2 linked regions of the Natranaerobius thermophilus JW/NM-WN-LF genome follow. The main gene of each other region encodes a partner of the protein of the gene in region 2 in a complex. Links are inferred from orthologs where the notes say so. Each region holds a gene or a part of one and is shown on either strand. Other genes may lie near its edges.

Region 1 (5,623 bases), 220 kb from region 2 along the record:
CTTTAACTTTACCTGGGCTGTCTGCAGTTATTTCGTTTTCCATTTTCATTGCTTCCAAAATCATAACTACTTGACCTTTATCTACTTCGTCTCCTGAATTAACTTTTATATCAAGAACATTACCTGCTATTGGGGCTGTAATAGCCTCACCATCACCAGCCGGAGCACTATCTTGAGATTTATTTTCTGTCTGAGTTTCTTTTGGTTTAGATTGTACTTGACTTGGTTTCGCAGATTTTTCAGGGGTACTTTGACTAGGTTTCGATGGCGCCGGTCTACTATCTTGTGCGCCCGAAGTTGTTCCCTGGGAAGTAACTTCTTCCACTTCAACTTCATAAGTATTACCCTCAACATTTACTCGAAACTTCTTCATATCAAGGTCCTCCTTTTATTAAATTGAAGGATAACAATTTTAATTATAATTTTAATGTTTATTACTGGCCTGTAATTGTTCCTGACGACCAACAAATTTCCATCTAGAGTCTTCAGTTCCTTTTACCGGCCGGATACTGGTGATACGAAAACCGTGATCCGAGCTATCTGCCATGGCAAAAGAAACAGCTGCTGAAATAGCTGCAACTACCTGGGGCGAAATATCATCTTCAGCTTGGTGCATCTCTTGTTGTGAATCAACAGTAGTTTCACTGCCTTCCTTCGATCTAGAGAGGGTATCTTGCGAATCTCCCTCTGTTTTTTCATCAGGGCTGTCCCCTTTACTTTCAGGTTTGATTGCCTGAGGATTTATAAGTCTACTGAAACCGGCCATAACGAGGGATAATATCACCAGTGATAAAATCACCACTGAAAACCCTATAATAGTGATTTGAATTCCTTGATCAAAAGTATCCATATCCATAATCATCACATCCTTTGTCCCAGTATTTCAAAGCCCACTGAAAATTAAACAGGGATATTTCCATGTTTTTTAGATGGCCGTTGCTCTCTCTTGGTTTGTAATGTTTCTAGGGCATAGATTAATCTAGGTCGGGTTTCTTTTGGATCAATAATATCATCAACCCTACCTCTTGATGCAGCTACATAAGGATTAGCAAACTGTTCCCGATATTCGGAAATCTTTTCTTGTCGAGTATTTTCTGGATCATCGGAGTTTTCAATATCTTTTTTGAAAATTATATTTGCAGCCCCTTCAGGTCCCATAACAGCAATTTCGGCACTGGGATAGGCATAAACTACATCTGCCTGTAATGATTTAGAACACATGGCTAAGTAAGAGCCACCATAGGATTTTCTAAGAATGACAGTAATCTTAGGAACAGTAGCTTCAGAATAGGCATACAATAGTTTGGCACCATGGCGAATAATACCACCATGCTCTTGATCCGTTCCCGGTAAATAACCCGGTACATCTTGGAAAGTTACAATAGGGATATTAAAGGAGTCACAGAAACGGATAAATCTGGATGCTTTGTCCGAGGCATTAATATCCAAACAACCAGCCAGATGAGCAGGTTGATTTGCTATAATACCTACCGTCCGGCCATTCAAACGCGAAAATCCAATTATTATGTTTTGGGCATAACTTTCTTGAATTTCAAAGAAATAGCCATCATCTGTAATTCTGGTAATAACGTCTCGTACATCATAAGGTTTATTAGGATTTTCCGGGATTATATCTTTTAAATCTTCTTCTTTGCGGTTGGGATCATCACTAGGCTCCACAGCTGGTGGATCTTCAGCATTATTTGATGGAATAAAGCTAAGCAATTCCCGGATTTGTGCCAGACAGTCTTCATCATTATCAGCAGCAAAATGACCCACACCGCTTTTTGAATTATGGGTATCGGCACCGCCTAGCTCTTCAAAAGACACCTCTTCACCAGTAACTGTTTTAATTACTTGGGGGCCTGTAATAAACATTTGACTGGTGTCTCTTACCATAAACACAAAGTCTGTCAAGGCTGGTGAGTATACAGCCCCTCCAGCACAAGGACCCATAATTGCGGAAATTTGCGGTATAACTCCGGAATAAATAGTGTTTCGGTAGAAAATATTGCCATAACCTTTAAGCGCATCTACCCCTTCTTGAATACGGGCCCCTCCAGAATCATTTAAACCGATGAAAGGAGCACCTACTTTAGCAGCCCGATCCATGGCATCACATATTTTATACGCATGCATTTCACCCAAAGTTCCACCAAGAACTGTAAAGTCTTGAGCAAAAACGTAGACTAAACGCCCATCTACAGTTCCGTATCCAGTAACAACTCCTTCACCAGGAGCTTCTTTTTTGTCCATTCCCAATTGGGTTTGTCGATGCTTGACAAAGGCGTTCAATTCGACAAAACTTCCATTATCTAGAAAGTTTTCTATGCGCTCTCGAGCTGTTAATTTTCCTTTTTCATGCTGTTTAGCGATCCGTTTTTCTCCTCCGCCTTTAGATATCTTTTCTTTTTCTTCCTGTAACATTTCCAATTTGTCTTTATCATTAGTTGCCATATGGATGACCTCCTTAATTGGGGTTATTCTTCACGCTCGCAAAGCTCTATTAAAGTGCCACCCGTACTTTTTGGATGTACAAAGGCAATCTTTGCCCCACCTGCACCATATCTTGGCTTTTCATCAATCAGCTTAACACCTTTTGATTTTAAGTCTTCCAAGCTTTGTTCTATGTCGTCCACGCGAAGGGCTATATGTTGGACACCAGCACCTTTTTTCTCAATAAACTTATTTATGGGGCTGTCTTCTGTAGTCCCCTCCAGTAATTCCAATTTTGTATCACCTACAGGTAAGAAAGCCACTTTGACTTTTTGTTCGGAAACCTCTTCCGTGCCGGTAGCTTCAATTTGTAATTGATTTTCATAAAAGTCCAGGGCTTCTTGCAGATCTTTCACTGCAATACCAATATGATCTAGTTTATCAATCATGAAGATACCTCCTTATTATCCACATTTTTCTCTATAAAGTCAATAATTTCCTGACTAGTAGTACCTGGAGTAAATACTTCTGCTACTCCTTGTTCTTTCAGATAAGGGATATCTTCTTCAGGAATAATCCCCCCTCCTAAGACCAAGACATCTTCTGCACCTTCATCCTTCAACATAGATACAATCTGGGGAAATAACTCATTATGAGCACCGGATAAGCAGCTTAATGCCAAAACTTGAGCATCTTCCTGTAATGTAATAGATGCTATTTGTTCTGGAGTTTGTCTAAGCCCAGTATAAATTACTTCCATTCCTGCATCTCTTAAGGCTCTTGCGATAAATTTCGCACCTCTATCATGTCCATCTAAACCTGGTTTTGCCACAACCACTCTTTTGGGAGACAAGTTAACATAACCTCCTTTTATGTTATGTTTTAATTAAACTGGTAATTTTAGATATAGCTGTCAGCTTCATATTCTCCAAATACTTCTCGTAAAGCTCCACAAATTTCGCCAAGGGTAGCATATTCTTTAACTGCATCGATGATATACGGCATTAGATTGTCATCACCATTGGCAGCTTTCTTTAATTCACTCAATTTGTTTTCAACTGTATCATTATCTCGTTTATCGCGCAGATCTTTTAATCTTTTACGCTGATCATCTGCCACACTTTGATCAACTTTATGAGTTGTCAGGTCAAACTCTTCTTCAACCTGATATTTGTTAAGTCCCACAATTATCTGTTCTTCTTCTTCGACAGATTTTTGCCATTCATAGGCGCTGTATTGTATTTCTTTCTGGATAAATCCTTGTTCAATGGCTTTAGGAGCACCACCTAAATCATCTATCTTATCAATTAATTTTTGAGCTTCTTCTTCTAATTGATTAGTAAGGGATTCAACATAGTAACTACCACCTATTGGATCAACAGTATCTGCTACACCACTTTCATTTGCGATAATCTGCTGAGTTCTTAAAGCTATTTGCACAGATTCTTCTGTGGGAAGTGATAGAGCTTCATCCCTTGAATTGGTATGTAGTGATTGAGTGCCACCTAATACTGCAGCTAGAGCCTGTAGAGTTACTCTAACAATATTGTTATTTGGTTGCTGAGCTGTTAAAGTACAACCAGCCGTTTGAGTGTGAAATCTCATTTTCATACTCTTGGGGTTTTGGGCGCCATATCGTTCTTTCATTAGCTTGGCCCATAGTCTTCTTGCAGCACGGAACTTAGCAATTTCTTCAAAGAAGTCCAGGTGAGAGTTGAAGAAAAATGACAATCTAGGGGCAAATTCATCAATATCCAAACCACTCTCTAAGGCGGCATCTACATAAGCCAAGCCATTTGCGATAGTAAAGGCGATCTCCTGTATAGCATTACTTCCCGCTTCCCTTATATGGTAACCGCTAATACTAATGGTATTCCATCTTGGAACTTCTTTACTGCAATATTTAATAATATCTGTAATTAGCCGCATTGAAGGTTCTGGCGGGAATATATATGTCCCTCGGGCCACATATTCCTTTAAAATGTCATTTTGAATGGTACCTGCTAATTTTTCCTTAGGAATACCTTGTTTTTCACCAATGGCTATATACATTGCTAATAAGACCGCAGCCGGTGCGTTAATAGTCATTGATGTACTGACTTTGTCTAGGGGTATCTGATCTAAAAGTATTTCCATATCTTCAAGAGAATCTACGGCAACTCCAACTTTACCCACTTCACCTTGCGCCATGGCATGATCAGAATCATAACCGATCTGTGTTGGCAAATCAAAGGCCACGCTCAATCCAGTTTGCCCCTGATCTAATAAATATCTAAAACGTTTATTAGTTTCCCGGGCTGAGGCAAAACCTGCGTACTGGCGCATGGTCCAGAAACGTCCCCTGTACATTGTTGGCTGGACACCTCTTGTAAAGGGATACTCGCCTGGGAAACCTAGATCTTCTGAATAATCTGTATCTTCATTTAAAGGGGTATAAACTGGGTCAACTGGTATATTGGAGACAGTGGTGAATTCTTCTTTTCGTTCAGGAAAACGATCCAAAGCTTTTTTTAAGGTTCCGTCTTTCCAGTTTTGGTACTGTTGTTCAAGTTCTTTTTGATCCCTCTTATTAGTGGTCAAAAAGATCCCTCCTGTTTAGATGATTTTACGAAAGTTCAATTACAAAAAATTTCTTAAATTAACCTAATTTCAGTCTACCAAGATTAAACAAAATTAGTTTAACCATCCTCGAATTTTCATAGCATTAGCCAATCTTTGAATAGCTACTAGATAAGCAGCTGTCCTCATGTGTACTCCATATCCTTCTCTGGCTTTAAAGCAGTTTTTGAATGCACTGACCATCATCTCTTCCATTCTATTATTCACTTCATCTTCCGTCCAGTAGAAATTCTGTAAGTTTTGTACCCATTCGAAGTAACTAACTGTCACGCCACCAGCGTTAGCTAATATATCTGGTATTGTTAGTATACCATTTTCATACAATATTTTATCAGCATCTGGTGTAGTAGGTCCATTGGCTGCTTCAGAAATAATTTTAGCTTTAATTTGCCCTGCATTAGCTTGAGTAATTTGGTTTTCCAAAGCTGCAGGGATTAAAATATCACAATCTGCAGTCAATAGTTCGTCATTAGTAACATGCTCTGAGCCAGGATAATCTTTTACAGATCCAGTCTCCTCCTTAAAGTTTTCTAAATCATAAGGGTTAATTCCTTCTTTATTATATACT
Region 2 (8,269 bases):
AGTTTATGGCTGTTTAACTTGGTTAATTAAAGGGGGGAGTATCAAAATGTTCTTAAAAAAATCATTATTGATAATTCTGCTATTAGTTCTGATGACTGGCTCTTTCCTTTTGTCGGGATGTAATCCAGATATATTGCTAGATGATGAAAAGGAGGCCAAGGAAGAAGAGGAGAAGGAAACTAATGATTTTGAATTTGAAGGAACTGACGATGATCTTGACGAAGTAGAGTTTGAGGTTTCTTCTCATACTCTCCAAAATTTAGATGGGGATGAAGTAACAGTACCGGATGATTTGGAGGATATAGTCTTAATTAAATTTTGGCAAAGTACTTGTCCTTTGTGTTTAGAGGAGATGGACGCAACTCAGAAGTTACATGATCAAGTAAAAGAAGACGATGATATGGGAATATATACCATCAATGTTATGGAAGATCCTGACGAAATTACTTCATTTATGGAAAACGAGGGTTATAAATTCCCTGTTCTTTTTGATTCAGATGGTGACATGACGGAAGACTACCAGGTCGTGGGCTTTCCTGTTCAATATCTTGTTAATCAAGACCAAGAAGTTTTGTTTGTTAAACCAGGACCTATGACTTTCGAAGAAATGGAAAGCTTACTTCAACAGAAGTAAACTACAATTTTAAATTTGCGAGGTAGTCAATATGACTGATAATGTTTCTGCAGTGATTTTAGCGGGTGGCGCAAGTCGTAGAATGGGAACAGACAAAAGTATGTTAAAATTAAAAGGGAAAAAAATGATTGAAATTGTAATTGAATCTATCTCAGATATTTTTGATGAGCTTGTAATAGTTTCAAATTCACCTGAAAAGTTTGATTACAAAAATAATGATTTCAAAGTTGTCAGCGATAAATTAACTCATTTAAAAAGAAGTTCTTTGAGAGGAATTTACACTGGTCTTACAGAAATAAGTAATGAGTATGGATTTATTTTTGCAGGGGACATGCCTTTTATAAGTCCTGAGCTCATAAAAGCAATGATTTCTGAAATGAGGAAGGATAAATGGGACATTATCATACCCGTTATTTCAGGACATTATGAACCACTATTTGCTGTCTATCATAAAAACTGTCACTATACCATGAAGCAGCAATTGCTTCATGAGAACTTTAAAATCACTGATTCTTTAAAAGAGTTTAAGGTCCTAGAACTGACAGACAATTATTGTGTGCAATATGATGAATATCTTGCCTCTTTTTTTAACATCAACACACCTGAAGATTTAGAACAGGCTAGGAAATATTTAGGCAAAACTGAATAATTTTCTCCGAGCTGCTCTCCCTAAGGGGTCGCCTATGGGGTTCAGCCGTTAGGAAAAAGGGGAAACCCTTTTTCCCCCCGTGCTTGGAAAGGAGAACTGCATCAACTGTTTCCAAGCAGTTGATGTTTATTTATGGAGGGAATAAAATGACAAATGAATTAGACAAAAATCTAGACATGTACGGAAGACGGATTGACTATTTAAGAATTTCGGTCACTGATAGGTGTAATCTGCGCTGCTTTTATTGCATGCCAACTAGTGGTGTAGAGAAAATGTCTCACCCCCAAATTTTGAACTTTGAAGATATTGAAAGAATAGTAACAGCGGCTGCCAATTTAGGAGTATCAAAAATTAGATTTACGGGGGGCGAACCCCTTGTGCGTAAGGATTTTTCTAAACTAGTTAATACCATATCAAGAATACCAGGAATAGAGGATCTGTCATTGACTACTAATGGGGTCTTGTTGGCCCAACAAGGTGAACAGCTCCTAGAAGCTGGAATAAATCGAGTTAATATCAGTTTAGATACCTTAGATAATACTAAATTTTCTCAAATTACTAGGGGAGGAACTCTGGCTCAAGTCTTAAAAGGCAAAGAAACTGCTCGGAATTTGGGTTTAACCCCTTTAAAACTAAATGTTGTGGTTATTAAAGGAATGAATGATGATGAAATTGCTGATTTTGCCAGGTTAACAATGAATGAGGATATTGAGGTACGTTTTATTGAATACATGCCCATGAGTGATGGTGAAAATTGGAAAAAATCCTATCTACCAATTACAGATATTAAAGAAAAATGTAGTCAAGTTGGCAAATTGTTACCTGTGGAAACGGCAAAAGGAAATGGGCCTGCCAAGTACTATAGACTTGAACATGGTGTAGGTAAAATAGGGTTTATTTCCGCTGTAAGTGAGCACTTTTGTGGAGATTGTAATCGTCTTAGGCTTACTTCCGATGGAAAAATTAAAACATGCTTATTTTCCGATGAAGAATTGGACTTAAGAGTAGCTTTAAAATCTAATTATGATATAGAGAGATTGTTACTTAAAGCTATATTAGCAAAACCTAGCCAGCATAATCTTTCGACCATTCATTCAGAGGATATGCTGACAAATGATTTAAATAGAAAGAGAGGGATGAGTCAAATTGGAGGCTAATAAAAATAATCAAACAAGAAGGGCTGAGGTAGTAGCTGTTTGCAAGAGTGGACAAACAGGTGAACGAAAGTCAGTAGTTGATGAAGGGAAACTTATTGAAGGATATGGCTTAGAAGGAGATGCTCACGGAGGAGATTGGCACCGACAGGTAAGCTTATTGGCTCAAGAAAGTATTGATAAAATGAAAGCTCAAGGATTGCAAGTTTCTCCAGGAGACTTTGCGGAAAATATAACCACAAAAAATCTTGATTTGATTGCATTGCCTATAGGCACTCGTTTTACCATTGGTGACACTGTGGAGCTGACAGTAACTCAAATAGGAAAAGAATGCCATGATCGCTGTGCCATTTATCAGCAAGCTGGGGATTGTGTCATGCCTCGAGAAGGAATTTTTGCTAAAATAGAAAAAGGTGGCAAAATAAAACCAGGTGACCAAATACGTGTACTGACTTAAATTTAAATATTGTCAAAAGATAAAGGGGGCATTGAAGTTACATGAAGCCACCAGTGATTTCTATAGCGGGGAAGTCAAAAAATGGTAAAACTACTCTAATTTGTAATCTGGTGACAAAACTAAAAGAAAAAGGGTATCAGGTAGCAACAATCAAGCATGATGTCCATGGATTTGATATTGACAAACCAGGTAAGGATACTTGGAAGCACGGGGAAGCTGGAGCGGATACTGTAGTAATTTCATCTCCTTATAAAATGGCAATGATTGAGCAATTAAACCAGGAAAGATCAATTGAACAAATACAAGAAAAAATTGGCGATGGTGTTGATATTGTTTTAACTGAAGGTTATAAAAGGGGACCAAAACCTAAAATAGAAGTGATAAGGGATAAAGGAGATAATATTCCGCTATGTAGTAACGAGGATAACTTATATGCCCTTGCCTGTGAAAACTTACAAGAGGTAAAGAAAATGCTGCCAGAGAATTTAAGAAACATTTCGGTATTTTCGTGGGATGATTATGATGGAATCATTAATTTTATTGAAGAAAGTTTAGTTCTATAAACTGTAAACTTATAGGGGGTTGCAGATGGAAGTCACTGAGTTAACTTGGAAAAATCCTAGGGCAATAGCCAAAGCCCTGACTATAGTTGAAAACAATGATGAGCAAGTTACAAGTTTAATGGATCAGGTGTATCCTAAAACTGGAACATCCCATATCATTGGTATTACAGGAGCACCTGGAGCGGGTAAAAGCTCACTGGTCAGTTCTTTAATAAAACAGTTCCGAGGTCGGGATTTAAAAGTAGGAATAATAGCAGTGGATCCCTCAAGTCCTTTCAGTGGAGGAGCGATCCTTGGAGATCGTGTTAGAATGCAGGATCACTCCCTAGACAAAGGGGTGTACATTAGAAGTATGGCCAGCAGAGGTAGTTTAGGTGGAGTTAGTGTTTCTACTAGGGAAGCAGTGGCAATTTTAGATGCCTCTGGTTTTGATATAATAATTATTGAAACAGTTGGTGTAGGACAGAGTGAAGTTGAAGTAATTCAAATAGCAGATACGGTATCTGTTGTTTTAACTCCTAACTCAGGTGATAGTATACAAACTATGAAAGCTGGTATTATGGAAGTTGGCGATATTTTTGTAATTAACAAATTAGATCTCCCAGGTGCTGATAAGATTTTACGAGAAATTGAAAGTATGTTAGATTTTCATTATCATGATGATACTGAACGACCTGAAATAGTGTCTACATCTGCTGTATCGGGACAGGGTATTAATGAATTGGCAAATGTTTTTATAGATCATAAAAACTTGCTTAAGGATACTGGAAGATGGGAAGAGCTAAGAAATGAAAGAGCACAAAAACAAGTCTTGGAACTCATTCGTCAAGACCTGGGGAGAAAATTAGAACTTCTAATGGAAAGGCATCAGGGTGAAGATTCAATCATGGAGCAGGTGAAAACACAACAAATCAGTCCTCATAGAGCTGCTATTAAACTAGTGAATGAAGTTATGGGGGGGTAATTTTTATGTCGAATCAAAGTGAAAATGAAAACCAAGTGGGAAAAGTAATTGAGCGCAAGGATAATTATGTAACAGTGGAAATAGAGCGTCATTCAGCATGTAAAAACTGTGGTGCCTGCGACTTTGGGATGAGCGGTAACAAAACCTCTGAATTGGAGCTTGAAAACACTGTAAACGCTGAGGTCGGTGACGAGGTAGTTGTAGATATGGAAGGAAAAGATATTGTACTGGCTTCTTTTTTAATATATCTTTTTCCATTATTTTCATTGGTTTTGGGATTATTTCTAGGGAATATGGTTGCAGCAGAAATTAATGGTGATGAGAACTTAATTGGCTTGGCCTTTGGTATATTGTTTATGGGTTTTTCCTATACAGGGCTAAAAATGTACGATAATAAAGTGAAAACATCTCAGCCACAAAAATTCAAGCCAAAAATACTCAAAAAATTAACTACGAACTAAAGCTGTAATTAAGACGACTGGGATTTGTAAACAATAACTATAATTCCAGCTAGAGAAATTAATGCACCTATAATAGTTTGAATTGTTGGTATTTCTGATAGAAATACGATACCAAGTAAAATTCCTCCGGTTACCTCTTGAGTTGCTATAATACTTGGATAAAAACTTCTGATTTGTCTTAAGGAAGCATTGTATATAGTGTGTCCTAGGGCTGTAGGAAATAGTGCCAGGCCTATTAAGGCGCTAATTTCCTTAAAGCTAAAGGCAACTTGAAAGTCTGCAGCTGCCGCAGGAAGTAATACTAATGATGATATAAAATATAGCCAAAAGGTATAAGGTAACAAAGGACCTCGATTTTTTTCCCGGCGACCTATTAAAGAGTAGATTGCCAAACATAGAGCGGATACAAAAGCCATGACATTTCCTAAGATAATTGTAGAATCAACATAAGGTTGAAAACCTAACAATATCCCCAAACCCAATAAAGCCAAAATTGTTCCTATAGCTTCACTCATGGTGGGTTTATGACCTTTATAAACCTCGTATAAATAAACATAAACGGGAGCTGTGTGTATAATGACTAGGCTATGGGCAATTGAAGTATAGTATAGAGACCAGATATAAAATAGAAAGTGGAAAGCGGTAATTACTCCATAGATGAGATATCGGAGTTTAAAACTTTCTGATATAAGTAATTTTGTTCCAGACTTTAAGAAGATAGCTATAAATAAGCTGCCACCAAACATGCGGGCAAAAGCGACTTGACTGGGAGAAAGTTCGGTGGCTAACCGTGTGAAAATTGGGCTGGTAGAGAAAAACAAAGTTGCAATAATAGCTAAAATAATTCCTTTATTTATATTCATAATATAACCTCGCTTATTTTTTATTAGTTGTATTAAAGTTGAATTGATATCTGTAAAATTTAAATCCGTTTCAGTTTAACTGAAACTTTTCACAGTATCAATAACTAAATATCAGAGATTCTGATATTAATAAAGAAATTTTTAGATTAGATTATATTATACTATCTTAAATTATTCTAGTTTAGATATTTCAATACCTTTAATAAAATAAGTGTCCAAATGGTGATTAAATATAAGGGGAGGATTTTATGGTAAGTGATAAAAAGGATTTGCAGTTAAGGGTAAAAACAGTGATTGGTCATATGAAGGGAATTGAAAAAATGATTGATGAGGACAAGTACTGTATTGATATCATTAACCAAATCTCTGCAGTTCAATCTTCCCTTCGTAAAATTAGTGATCAAATCTTGGAACAGCACCTACATTCCTGTGTTAAAGGAGCTATTAAAAGAGGAAATGAAGAGGAAGAGGTTTTGGAGGAATTAATGCAAGTTTTTAAACATCGTGATGACTAAAAGTAAAATTAAGAGTCTTGGTTTAAGGAGAATCGGTTAATAGCCGATTCTTTTTTTTATTATGTAATTAATAGAGAACAAAATTAATACATATCTATAAGAAAATCCTCGTATTGCTAAAGGAGGTTTTTAATTGCAATCGGCCCACCGCTTAAATAATTTGCCACCTTATTTATTTGCTGATCTCGATAAAATGGTCCAAAAAGAACAGGCCAAAGGTAAAGAGATAATCAAATTGGGAATTGGTGATCCTGGCATGAAACCACCTGAAGGAATAATTAAAGCAGCTACTCAGGAAATGTATAAGGGTGAAAATCATGGTTATCCAGCCTATGATGGTATTGATAAATTAAAACATGCTATAAAAGAATACTATCAAAGCAGGTTTGGAGTTGAATTGAATCCTGATCGGGAAATCCTAACTTTAATTGGCTCTAAAGAGGGTATCGCTAATATTTCACAAGCCATCTTAAACCCGGGAGACATTAATTTTATCCCCGATCCTTCTTATCCTGTCTATAAAAATGGAACTATTCTGGCTGGTGGTACACCTCATTCTATGCCATTAAAGCAGGATAATGGTTTTATTCCGGAATTAGAAAGTATTCCCCAGTCCCGATTAAGTAAAGGTAAAATTGTTTTTATGAATTATCCTAACAACCCTACTTCGGCTGTAGCCAGCAAAGATTTCTACAGTCATGCTGTGAAATTCTGTCAAAAAAATAAGTTATTATTGTGTAATGATGCTGCCTATAGTGAAATTGCATTTGATGATTATCAACCTCAGAGTCTATTATCAGTACCTGGTGCCAAAGAAGTAGCCATCGAATTTAATTCCCTATCTAAAACCTTTAATATGACCGGTTGGCGTGTAGGTTTTGTTGTAGGTAATGAAAAGGCAATTTCTGCATTAGCTAAGTACAAAACCAATGTAGATTCTGGAGTGTTCACACCATTGCAGTTAGCTGCTACCCATGCTTTGGAAAATAGACATGAATACATTCCGGATATATTGAAGGCATACAAAGAACGAAGAGACTTGGTTATTGAATTTTTGGAAGAAGCAGGTTTTCATGTCTATCACCCCAAAGCCACTTTTTATGTTTGGGCACAAGTACCTGGCAATCAAGATTCTTTCAATTTCACTAAATCTTTACTTACCAAGACTGGTGTGGTAGTTACCCCAGGTATTGGATTTGGAAAACACGGTGAGGGGTATTTTAGAATTGCCCTGACGGTGACAAAGGACAGACTAAAAACAGCTATGGAAAAAATATGTGAGTATTTTTCTTAATTAAAGGGGAGAGGATAATTGTCTTTTAAATTAGGCGTTGTAGGTGCTACCGGTTTAGTTGGTGGCAAGATCTTGGAAGTTCTTGAAGAACGGAATATTACCCCTCAAGAATTGTATCTTTTGACAACAAAAAAGTCTGCTGGTTTGCCCCTGTACTTTAAAGGCACAAAAATATTTACCAGAGAAATAGATGTGGAGCTATTTTCGAAACTAGACTATATACTGTTTGCTGTAGGTGGAGACGTTAGTGAGGAATTCGCTCCAAAAGCAGTCCAGGCTGGGGCAACTGTTATCGATAACAGTTCACGTTTCAGAATGGCTCCCCATGTACCATTAGTGGTTCCTGAAGTCAATCCCGAAACAGCTAAGGAGCATCAAGGAATTATTGCAAACCCAAACTGTTCAACTATCCAGTTGGTGGTACCTCTCAAATATATAGACGATGAATTTGGTGTTAAAAGGGTGATTGTTAGTACGTATCAAGCCGTGTCGGGTTCAGGCAAAGCAGCCATGAAAGAATTGAGAAAAAACGCCGCATTGCAGTTGGCAGGCTATTACGAAGATACTGAGAGAAAGGCATATCCCAAGAATATTGAGTTTAACTGTCTACCTCATGTAGATGACTTTACTGAATCAGGTTTGACAAAAGAAGAACTAAAAATGATTAACGAAACTCGCAAAATTATTTCACCGAATATCAAAATATCACCTACTT

What was found. The genes of interacting proteins can lie anywhere in the genome.
Region 1: the proteins of meaB (region 2) and NTHER_RS07520 are in contact, whole or in part, in a crystal structure (PDB 8DPB), measured with the Methylorubrum extorquens proteins. The link is inferred for Natranaerobius thermophilus JW/NM-WN-LF from one-to-one orthologs. Residues at the interface, in SOR26638.1 of Methylorubrum extorquens: Arg20, Ala21, Ala24, Arg25, Thr28, Ser32, Arg33, Arg34, His37, Thr98, Gly99, Gly100, Ser101, Ile102, Leu103, Lys106, Thr107, Ala110, Ala113, Ile114, Asp115, Arg116, Ala118, Phe119, Ile120, Arg121, Pro122, Pro124; in SOR27001.1 of Methylorubrum extorquens: Glu577, Glu578, Asn579, Asp580, Gly581, Arg582, Arg583, Arg585, His596, Ala604, Ser605, Ala608, Asp609, Gly611, Phe612, Asp613, Val614, Asp615, Ile616, Gly617, Pro618, Leu619, Glu625, Arg628, Gln629, Val631, Glu632, Asn633, Asp634, Glu661.

Annotation. Positions count from the first base shown.
Region 1 is NC_010718.1:1,557,414-1,563,036, reverse strand. Bases 2,677-5,623 are described here. They hold NTHER_RS07520 (acyl-CoA mutase large subunit family protein), read right to left. Parts: upstream 5,017-5,623; coding sequence 3,337-5,016; downstream 2,677-3,336. Other genes in these bases: NTHER_RS07515 (Glu/Leu/Phe/Val family dehydrogenase), read right to left, coding at 5,110-5,623; NTHER_RS07525 (cobalamin B12-binding domain-containing protein), read right to left, coding at 2,882-3,289; mce (methylmalonyl-CoA epimerase), read right to left, coding at 2,677-2,885. In the rest of the region: NTHER_RS07545 (biotin/lipoyl-containing protein), read right to left, coding at 1-373; NTHER_RS07540 (OadG family protein), read right to left, coding at 425-856; NTHER_RS07535 (acyl-CoA carboxylase subunit beta), read right to left, coding at 901-2,457; more of mce, read right to left, coding at 2,481-2,676. UniProt on the Escherichia coli protein: Catalyzes the interconversion of succinyl-CoA and methylmalonyl-CoA. Could be part of a pathway that converts succinate to propionate.
Region 2 is NC_010718.1:1,334,869-1,343,137, forward strand. What follows is about bases 2,535-5,451. They hold meaB (methylmalonyl Co-A mutase-associated GTPase MeaB), read left to right. Parts: upstream 2,535-3,482; coding sequence 3,483-4,421; downstream 4,422-5,451. Other genes in these bases: NTHER_RS06420 (MOSC domain-containing protein), read left to right, coding at 2,535-2,894; mobB (molybdopterin-guanine dinucleotide biosynthesis protein B), read left to right, coding at 2,936-3,457; NTHER_RS06435 (SoxR reducing system RseC family protein), read left to right, coding at 4,427-4,882; NTHER_RS06440 (DMT family transporter), read right to left, coding at 4,891-5,451. Also shown: NTHER_RS06400 (cytochrome c biogenesis CcdA family protein), read left to right, coding at 1-30; NTHER_RS06405 (TlpA family protein disulfide reductase), read left to right, coding at 47-634; mobA (molybdenum cofactor guanylyltransferase), read left to right, coding at 666-1,283; GTP 3',8-cyclase MoaA, read left to right, coding at 1,430-2,440; more of NTHER_RS06420, read left to right, coding at 2,430-2,534; more of NTHER_RS06440, read right to left, coding at 5,452-5,745; NTHER_RS06445 (metal-sensitive transcriptional regulator), read left to right, coding at 5,994-6,260; NTHER_RS06450 (LL-diaminopimelate aminotransferase), read left to right, coding at 6,394-7,554; NTHER_RS06455 (aspartate-semialdehyde dehydrogenase), read left to right, coding at 7,573-8,269. UniProt on the Escherichia coli protein: Binds and hydrolyzes GTP. Likely functions as a G-protein chaperone that assists AdoCbl cofactor delivery to the methylmalonyl-CoA mutase (MCM) ScpA and reactivation of the enzyme during catalysis.